Regions from separate parts of the Gottfriedia sp. S16(2024) genome, predicted to be linked through region 2. Evidence: riboswitches for the same ligand, from Rfam matches in the RefSeq annotation. Region 2 holds a riboswitch; each other region holds the start of a gene.
The links. A riboswitch is a leader RNA that binds a small molecule or an ion and turns the genes downstream of it on or off. The one in region 2 is predicted to bind cobalamin.

Region 1: it holds a riboswitch for cobalamin, as region 2 does, so the genes downstream of both, metE (5-methyltetrahydropteroyltriglutamate--homocysteine S-methyltransferase) here and AB1282_RS17640 ((2Fe-2S) ferredoxin domain-containing protein) in region 2, are expected to answer to the same signal.
Region 3: it holds a riboswitch for cobalamin, as region 2 does, so the genes downstream of both, AB1282_RS21210 (ABC transporter substrate-binding protein) here and AB1282_RS17640 ((2Fe-2S) ferredoxin domain-containing protein) in region 2, are expected to answer to the same signal.

Annotation. Positions count from the first base shown of each region.
Region 1 is NZ_JBFLUO010000001.1:3,186,607-3,189,823, reverse strand. It holds gene metE (5-methyltetrahydropteroyltriglutamate--homocysteine S-methyltransferase) at 1-1,378, opposite strand, end outside; cobalamin riboswitch at 1,526-1,724, opposite strand; gene AB1282_RS14920 (amino acid permease) at 1,986-3,217, opposite strand, start outside.
Region 2 is NZ_JBFLUO010000001.1:3,741,262-3,744,478, reverse strand. It holds gene cobJ (precorrin-3B C(17)-methyltransferase) at 1-862, opposite strand, end outside; gene AB1282_RS17640 ((2Fe-2S) ferredoxin domain-containing protein) at 916-1,299, opposite strand; cobalamin riboswitch at 1,425-1,606, opposite strand; cobalamin riboswitch at 1,774-1,960, opposite strand; gene AB1282_RS17635 (DUF2187 family protein) at 2,548-2,742, opposite strand.
Region 3 is NZ_JBFLUO010000001.1:4,434,184-4,437,400, forward strand. It holds gene AB1282_RS21205 (FecCD family ABC transporter permease) at 1-740, opposite strand, end outside; gene AB1282_RS21210 (ABC transporter substrate-binding protein) at 706-1,665, opposite strand; cobalamin riboswitch at 1,790-1,961, opposite strand; gene AB1282_RS21215 (ATP-binding protein) at 2,109-3,217, opposite strand, start outside.

The DNA.
Region 1 (3,217 bases), 550 kb from region 2:
CCGATTCATCGATATTTCCTTTTCGCCATTGCTGTCTTACTTGTTTAATTTCCTTCGTTTGAGGAAAACTTCCAATAGTAGTCGTTGGTAAAATCGGTAAATTCATTACTTTATTTTGTAAAGGATATCTTAAATGAAATGGTACTGGTCTTCTAAAATCTTCTTCATTAATGGATTCTAATTCATTACGAGTTGATTGATTTTTTTCACTAAGTTGTTTTAAATTTTCTAAACAATTACTTGCATATTTAACTTCATTATCAAACATGCTCGCTTTGTTAATTAATAAACTTTTTAATATAACTAACTCTTCCAATTTTTCATCGGCAAACGCTAATGCATCAAATAATGTTTCATTTAATAAATTCTCTTCAGTTTTTGTAACTGGTACGTGAAGCAAACTACAAGATGGTTGAATCCACCAATCTTTGGGACTTATTTCTTCTTTGAGAGAATTCAAAAACTTAATGCAATCATTTAAATCATTTCTCCAAATATTACGCCCATTAACTATTCCTACACCTAGTACTTTGTCATTTGGAAATCCGTGCTCGAGTATTGACTGTAAATTTCCATCTTTACCGTGTACAAAATCAAGTCCAATGCCATCTACAGGGAATGAAATTAGTTCTTCATATTGTTCAACTGCTTCAAAGTAAGTTTGTAGCATTATTGATAATGAAGGGACAGCTTTTGCGATTTGAGCATAAACTTCTTTCATAAACCGAATATCTTCGCTTGATTCTTCTAACACAAAACATGGTTCATCAATTTGTACCCACTCAACACCTTCATTCTCAAGCTCTTTAAGCATTTGAATATATAGGCTTACTAGATTATTAATTATGTTTCGTTTTTCTTCTTCTTGGTAACCTTTTGCTAACTGTACAAATGTATAGATTCCTAGAATGACAGGTTTCGTTTTTATACCAAGCTCAAGTAATGCCTCTTTGTATGCTTCTAACGGCTTATTGTATAGTAATCTAGATTGCTTGTCCTTTTGATATTCAGGTACGATATAGTGATAATTTGTATTAAACCACTTCGTCATTTCACAAGCTACAATGTTTTTACTACCCCTTGCTAATGCAAAATATGTCTCTAGACTAGGTTTTTCATTTATTTCACCAAATCGACTAGGAATCCAACCAAACATAGTAGCAATATCTAACACATGATCATAAAACGTAAAATCATTTACAGGGACTAGCTCCACACCTAAATCGTGCTGTTTCTTTATTGAGCTTATTCTCAATGATTTCATTTCTTTTTCAAATTCTTCTTCATTAATTTTCTTTTGCCAAAAGCTCTCTAACGTTTTTTTCCATTCACGATTTTCACCAATTCTCGGATATCCTAAATTACTTATTTTTACCATTTTTTCCCTCTCCTTTTATCTAAAATAAAAAAGCATTTTTATCTCATAAGAGACAAAAATGCCTTTAAGTTGGAAAACATAAATAATTAGAATACGTTAACTTAAGCTTTCTTTCCATAAGGCACCTCCCTATCTCTCGTAGGTCAAACAGCGTCGTTAGAATAGGCAGGTCTCCTGACTTAAGAATCTTTGTAAATAAAAGCCTTCCCTAAATTAATAAGTGGCATCTTCTTATTTACTCCTCTATTACAGTGGCGGGACCGTGTTGGAATTAAACCAAACTTCCCTTTTAAGTAAATGATTTCAAACTATGATCTTCATTTACACCTATTCCCTACTATTTAGTTTTCATCATTTTGTCATAAAATGCAAAAATAGTCAAAATATTTATTTTTTATTTTCCGTATAAATTTTAAAAAAATTTTTATTTTAGGTTAAATAGATACTGCTGATTCATTATACAGACAATAAAAAAATGCACTCGCATGATAATCTCATCCATCTTAATTACTGGTTGATTTTATAATACGAACGCATTGATTGTTAAAAAAATTTATTTTTTTATTGTATAACTATAGTACCTCTTATTATCAAACTAAGTGATTGATCAGTTAGCTACCTTTTCATCTGTTTGAGCATCTAATGGTACACGTTTTCCGATACCGAAAGCATAAAAACAAATGACAAGGATTGCCAAGAAAATAATTCCCACAATAAGTGATATACGCGTGTCATCATTAAACCACATACCGATTAGGACCAAAACTAAATAAGCTAATGTTAAGTAGTTAGTAAATGGTGCAAAAGGCATTTTAAAAGGATGATTCTTAATTTCATCTCCCTTTACTTTTCTGAAACGAATATGACTAATTAGAATGACAAACCACGGGATCATCCCAGGAAGTACGCTTGCACTGTATACATACACGAATAAGTTTTTTGGTGCAATAAAATTTAAAATAACGCCGATTACTAAACCAATTAGTACACCAATCGTACCGAATAAAGGCACTCCGTTATTTGAGACTTTTGTAAAATATTTTGGAGCTTGTCCATTTACACCTAATGTATATAGCATGCGTCCTGCGCTATAAATACCACTGTTACAACCAGACATTGCAGCAGTGATTACTACAAAGTTAATAATTCCAGCAGCTGCTGTAATACCAACTTTTGCAAAAGTTACAACAAACGGGCTACCAATCGAATTTAGTTGGTCCCAAGGGAAAACCGTTACTATTACAAAAATAGCACCAATATAGAAGATTAAAATACGCCAAATAAGACTTTGAATCGCTTCTTTTAATGTCTTTTTCGGATTTTCTGCTTCTCCAGCTGTAATACCAATTAATTCAACGCCTTGATAAGCTCCAACAACTAGTGAAAGTGCAAAGAAGAAACCTGACCAACCACCTGTAAAGAAGCCGCCATTTTTCCAAAGGTTAGATATTCCAATCGCATTTCCTCCGTTTCCTAAACCGAAGAAAATTAGACCAAACCCTGCAACAATCATCAATAAAATTGTAACGACTTTAATCATTGCAAACCAAAATTCAAATTCACCAAATGATTTAACGGAAATTAAATTTGCTGCACCAAGAATCACAATTGCAATAATTCCTGGTATCCAAGCAGGTAGGTCTGGAAACCAATACTTCATATATGCCCCAACTGCAATAATTTCTGACATTCCAACAATAACCCACTGGAACCAGTTACTCCATGCAGTCATATACCCAGCTAAAGGGTGGATATATTTATGGCCAAATGTCGCAAATGAACCTGTACTTGGCTCTAGGTAAAGCATTTCCCCCATTGCACGCATAATGAAGAAGATAA
Region 2 (3,217 bases):
CTGATTTCTTGTTTATCGGCATTACATCTTCCATTTGCTCCAGTGCCCATGGTTCGGCTTCCTTTTGCAGTCGCTGATGCGGTTTCAAAGGCTGAATTGCCTGATTTAATGTATACTTCCGCTGATAACCACGCGGAGTGATCATTAATTCATCGTAGAAAAATGTTGAAGAGTTGCCTATTAAAACGGTGGTTAACATGCCAATTTCATGATCTAACATCTCTTGTAAATTGGTTAAGACGATCTTTTGACTATCACGGAAGGCGCTCTTTACCAATCCTACAGGGGTGTCTGGCGAGCGATATTTTAATAGAATTTTTTGTGCTTCCATGATCTGCCGTGTTCTTCTCCCGCTTTTTGGATTGTATAGGGCAATGACAAAATCAGCTTGAGCTGCCGCTTCGATTCGTTTCTCGATCAAACTCCAAGGTGTTAAATGGTCACTTAAGCTAATCGTACAGGCATCATGCATGACCGGCGCGCCTAATAAAGCAGCACAGGAGTTGATGGCAGAAATGCCAGGAACCACCTCTACTTTTACCCCTGAGTCTTTTTTCCAGCCTTTTTCAATTAGCACTTCGTAAACAAGTCCTGCCATTCCATATACACCGGCATCACCGCTCGAAATGACAGCTACCGTGTAACCGAGCTCAGCTTGTTTCACAGCCTCTTGGGCACGGCTCACTTCTTCTGTCATTCCTGTGCTGATGATTTGCTTTCCAGCTATTAATCCCTTGATTAAATCAACGTAGGTTTTGTATCCGATGATGATATCACTTTCTTGGATGGCTTCCTTTGCCCGTCCGGTAATATGTTTTTCATCACCAGGGCCAAAACCAATTACCAATAATTTGCCTTTCACACTATTACGCCACCTTTCACAATTTCAAACTAGAATCCAGCTACTATCCGCTGTTAAATCTTTTCTTTAACCGCTTTTTGTATTCCTTCGATGCATTCCGACCCTTCTGGATGTATGAATCCAGCTTCGGAATATTGATAGATCGAATGCTCCTGAAGGCAATGACCTTCCGCCAGATGACGCTTTACAATCGTAGTTCCCACTTCTGGGGTTACGTTTTTATACCAAGTCCCTGAAGGATAGACGATGGCAACGGGTGCATCCTTACATCTCCCATTGCATCTCGTTCTTGTAGTATGTATGATTGAATCTAAGCTTAAATTGGTGATTTCATTCCGTATTGCTTGTGTCGCTTCCTCCCCACCCTTTCTCATACAGCTGCTGCCGTTACAAATGAAAACATGGTGTTTCGTTCCTTGTAAATTCCAAGTAGTCATGTCACACACTCCCTTTCGTTTTTTCATAAAAAAAGCACCCCTATGAACATAGGGGTGCAGAATATATACACACAAAAAATAGCGATGTAAGTTCAGCACTTCTACCTATGTTCCCGTAGGTTGATTGAAGCTATTAGGTAAAGGCAGGTCTCCTGACTTAGGTTCATCATTCTATTGCGTCTTCCCAAATTCCTTCAGTGACATCTGCAATGAACTCCCCTTACAGTGGCGGGTACCGTGACGGATTTAAACCGTACTTCCCTATTAAGCACAATTTTCATTGTGCACCAATCCTAATCTATTCAATTTTTAAAAAGACTTGTTTCTTCTAGAGGCATAAAAAAATGATTTAGAATCATTAAAACGAAAAAATCCGTTCAACATAAGTTGAACGGATAAAACGCCAGCACAAAGAAAGTTAATAAATAATCCTTTTTGTCCAAACGTTTCATCTTCTCAACCCCCGAAGAACTCGAAACTTTAAAAGCTAAGACAGGTCTCCTGACTTGTGTATCTTCCTACTTTAGACCCTTCCCGTAACGTCCATATAAACGTTTCAGTGGTTTGTCTATTTCGTCCACACTTACAGTTGCGGGGACAGTTCTGGTAATGCTCCAGATTCCCTATTAAGCCCTAAGGCATCTTAACTAATTGTTAACAAATTAATATTTAATTTATTATATATTAATATACTAGTCTATCAGATTTAATATTTCAAGAGTTTTTAGACTTCTTTTAAGAAAACGCTAACCGCCAATAACTTCATCCTGTTTAAGTAATTGAATTAATATAGAAATAGCAGAAATTAAATATCGACATTTCTTTTTTTAAAACTTATTGTTATTTAAGGACAAGTAAAAAGAGAACTCTTCGTGTGGTTTTCTTGTAAATTTGTGCGTGAAATTGTCCGCACTTTTTTTATTTTTTATTTAATTCTATAAAAATTAAAATAAAAAAACCTTGTAATTACAAGGTTTTTTAATTATATTTTCTCGACTACTACAGCCGTTCCATAAGCAACAATTTCATTGTTACTCTATTACATCTTATCAACCCGTTACATTTTCACATCACAAAACCTATCTAATCCGTCCCGAGTACTGGCCCCACCTACGCCAAATACGATGATGGCCACACATGCCATCCAACCTACTATTCAGTATATCAGAAAACGCTTACATTTTCAATATTTAGAATTTTCGTTTAAAATATTTTATAACTCATGTATAACTGACTTTCCTTTTTCCTTCATACATCATCAAATACTTGATAATTTTTGTGTGATACAACTGTTCTGTTTCCTTCAAACAGCAATTCCGTTTTATTATCGATTATATTTACAATAACTGTATTTTCATTGACCTTTTCAACAATCCCTTTAATTCCATTCTTAAAAAAGACATGTTCCCCTAATTCAGCTATATTTTTTGCCTTGAATTTCATCTTCTTCTCCCCAATCATCATCATTATTTTTCTTAGTTTCACTTCATTGCTATATTTTGATTTTTCTTATTCACAATTGAAAACGCCTTCATCAATATGTAGATGAACATTAGTTCGTACCAAGTTAGCTAGCTTAAATGATAATACGACTAAATCCTTTTTGTAATTCTAACTTATACAAATAACCTAGTGGACATTTTTTTATTCGTTTCATACAATGATGAAAAATTAAGAAGAATGATTTTAATTACTTTTTTTTTCAAACTACTTTTTTATTATATTACCAAAACTTTAGATATAAATATAGTATTTTTTTTGAATACTGAAATTTTAGGAGCGTTTAAAGACATCGATATGGTTATTATAAAATTGACTTCAAGCGAAAGGTAAAGGAGATTAAACAAAATATTCTACGATATTTTAAGCTAATTACCATTTAAAACATTGATCAACTAATACCTGTATCTAAAATTAA
Region 3 (3,217 bases), 690 kb from region 2:
ACATCAATTCCGATATGTTTTGCATTTGTGCTCCCAAATGTCATCGCATCTAACTGCCTATTTTGACTAAATAATATTAAGAAAGAAATGATTAAAAACGGTAATAAACTTAGAGAGTACTGAATGCCTCTCCCACCAATATTACCCATTAACCATCCAATTACTGCACGTAATTCATTATTTGAAAAAGTTATAAATAATGACAACAATGCAGAACAAAATGAACTTATGATAATTCCACCTAAAATAATTGTCTCTACATTAAGTGATCGATCCAGTTTTCTAACAAAGAGTAATAATAAAATAAGTGTACCAAATCCAAATAAGATACTAACTACTGGTAATGTAAAATAAGTAACAAAAGGTAAGCTTATTTGAAAAAACAATACAAACACTGCACCTACAGAGGCGCCTGAAGAAACACCTAATGTAAAAGGATCAGCTAAAGGATTTTTAAGTATTCCTTGAAACGCAACACCTGCCAATGAAAGGCACGCACCGACTAATCCAGCTAACATAACCCTTGGCACTCGTATATTCATGACAATTGTTTGAATATCAGCTGGAACATAATCAGTTTTAAATATAGCATCTGAAAAGCTAGAAATAATAGAAGAAAAGGGAATCGATGTAGACCCAATCGAAACCCCTAAAATAAATAAAAAAATTAATAAGATAATTGGAATTAAAAAGATTAAATATGTATTATTTATAAAGCTCTGGGTAAACCGCCTTTGCAATTGCTTCGACTCCCTCTGCAAGTCTTGGACCAGGTCTAGATGTTGTATCTGAATTAACATCATATACACGGTGATTTTTAATTGCGTTTACTGTTTGCCAGTTTTTCCTAGCCATTACAGTTTTTTCTAAATTTGGAACATAATATCCATAAGTTGTTAAAATCACATCAGGATTCGCTTTAATTGCTGATTCCTCACTATACTTTACCCAACCTTTTTCACTTTCAGCTACGTTTTTAGCATGAACAATCGAAAGCATTTCATCTAAGAAAGTACCTTTACCTGCTGTATAGATTTCTGGCGGACCAGAAATTTCAAGCCATACCTTTGGATTCGTAGTTGCTTTAGCTGTTTTTTTGCTAATTTCATCTAATTTTGTTTTCATACCAGTTACAACTTTTTTCGATTGCTCGGTTTTTCCAGTTATTTCTCCAACTTGTTGAATTGTATCATACACATCATTAATAGTTGCAGCATTTTTTACGACAAAAACATTAATCCCAGCTTGTTTTATCTGTTCTAAACCGTCAGCAGAAATTCCTAAACTTGATTCATGAGCTAAAACTAAATCAGGTTTCAATGAAATAATTTTTTCAACATTATATGTCATATCGGCATTATTTCCGCCAACTTTATCAATTGATTTTACTTCTTTTGGATAATTGTCAAAATCTGTTACCCCTACTACATCCTTGCCATCACCAATAGAAAATAAGATTTCAGTATTACTTGGAATAAGTGATACGATTCTTTTAGGTGCCTCTTTAAAGCTAATTTCTTTGTTCGTTGCATCTTTAACAGTCATTGGAAAAGTTGCTTGTTCTGTTTTACTTACATTCGATTTTTTTTGTGTCGTATCATTATTACAACCAAATAATCCTAAACACAATAACATAATGATAAAACTTGATAAAAACTTTTTCATTTAAATCCTCCTAAATAATTGAAATACATAAAAAAAACCCCATTCATTTTGAACGGGGCTGAAACAACATAAAAATACAAGAAGTCTTGCAACTGCTGCTTCAAATCCTTACTCCCCGAAGAATTGAACAAGGATGAATTTAGCAGGTCTACTGACTTTGTTTCAACCTACTCCGACCTTCCCATTCTTTCGAACAGTGGCTATTCGTTTCGTCCACATTACAGTTGCGGGGACAGTTCTGGATTATACCAGATTCCCTTTTAAGCAATACTTGCACTAAACTCATCAATATTTCATTAATTCAATCGTAAGATAAATTGGGTAAGAATTCAATTATTTTATTTATATGTTTATGATTTTACTAACATTTTATTTGTTTTTTGTGTGTTTTGTAGAAATTTCTTCTCTAAACATATGGGAAATATGTTTTATATGAAACAAGATTACTCTACATCTTTTTCGTTCATTCGTAAATTATGCGGTATTTTAACTTTAAATGTCGTTCCCTGTCCTACTTCACTATAAACCTGGATGGATCCACCATGTGCTGTAACAATATTTTTAACGATTGATAAACCTAAACCTGTTCCACTTCTACCTCTTGTACGAGCTTTATCTGCCTTATAAAAACGTTCAAATACAAATGGTAAGTCTTCTTTTGAAATCCCTGCACCTGAATCAATAAAATTAAATGTAGTTGATCTTTCATTTTGATTTACTGAAACAATTATTCTTCCATTTTCATTCGTATGTCTTATTGCATTATCAATTAAATTTGTAAAAACCTGTTCCATTCGATCCTCATCTATGTAGATATTCAAATGCGAAACATTGTCGATTTCACCAAATAGCTTAATATTTTTATCCTTTGCTAGACCTTTAAACTTACGTAAAATTCGATCCACAAATTGTACTAGAGGAACGAACTCTCTATTTAATTCGGTAAAACCGTTCTCCATTCTTGCTAAATCTAACAGATCATTTACTAAACGCCCCATTCTAAGAGACTCATCATAAATGATTTGTGACAATTCCTGCATTTCTTCTTTGGATTCTGCTACCCCATCAACAATCGCTTCGCTATAACCTTGTAATAAAGAAATAGGCGTACGTAGTTCATGAGAAACATGCGCTATAAAATCTTTTCGCATCTTTTCTAAACGTCTTTGTTCTGTAACATCTCGAATCACCGCTACAACGCCTCTTATATTTGTTTGATTATAAAGGGGCGACATTAAAACTTGCCAATTGCCTTGATCAAAATGTAATTCGATAAATTGCTTTTTCTCACTTTCGACTACTAATACAAATAAATCTAATAACTCATTTGTTAAAACAAGAGAAGAGGGATCTTCTAACTGATCATCATTAAGCATTTTCAAAAAGCGTTCAGCTGGTGGATTTGATGTCACGATTTGACCTTCTTTATCAATCGAAATTACCCCATCTACCATACTTGTAATAATATTAGAAACCTTCTCTTTCTCTTGTTTTAATGCATTCATATTAAAATTTAATTGTTTACTCATCTTGTTAAATGAATACGCAAGCT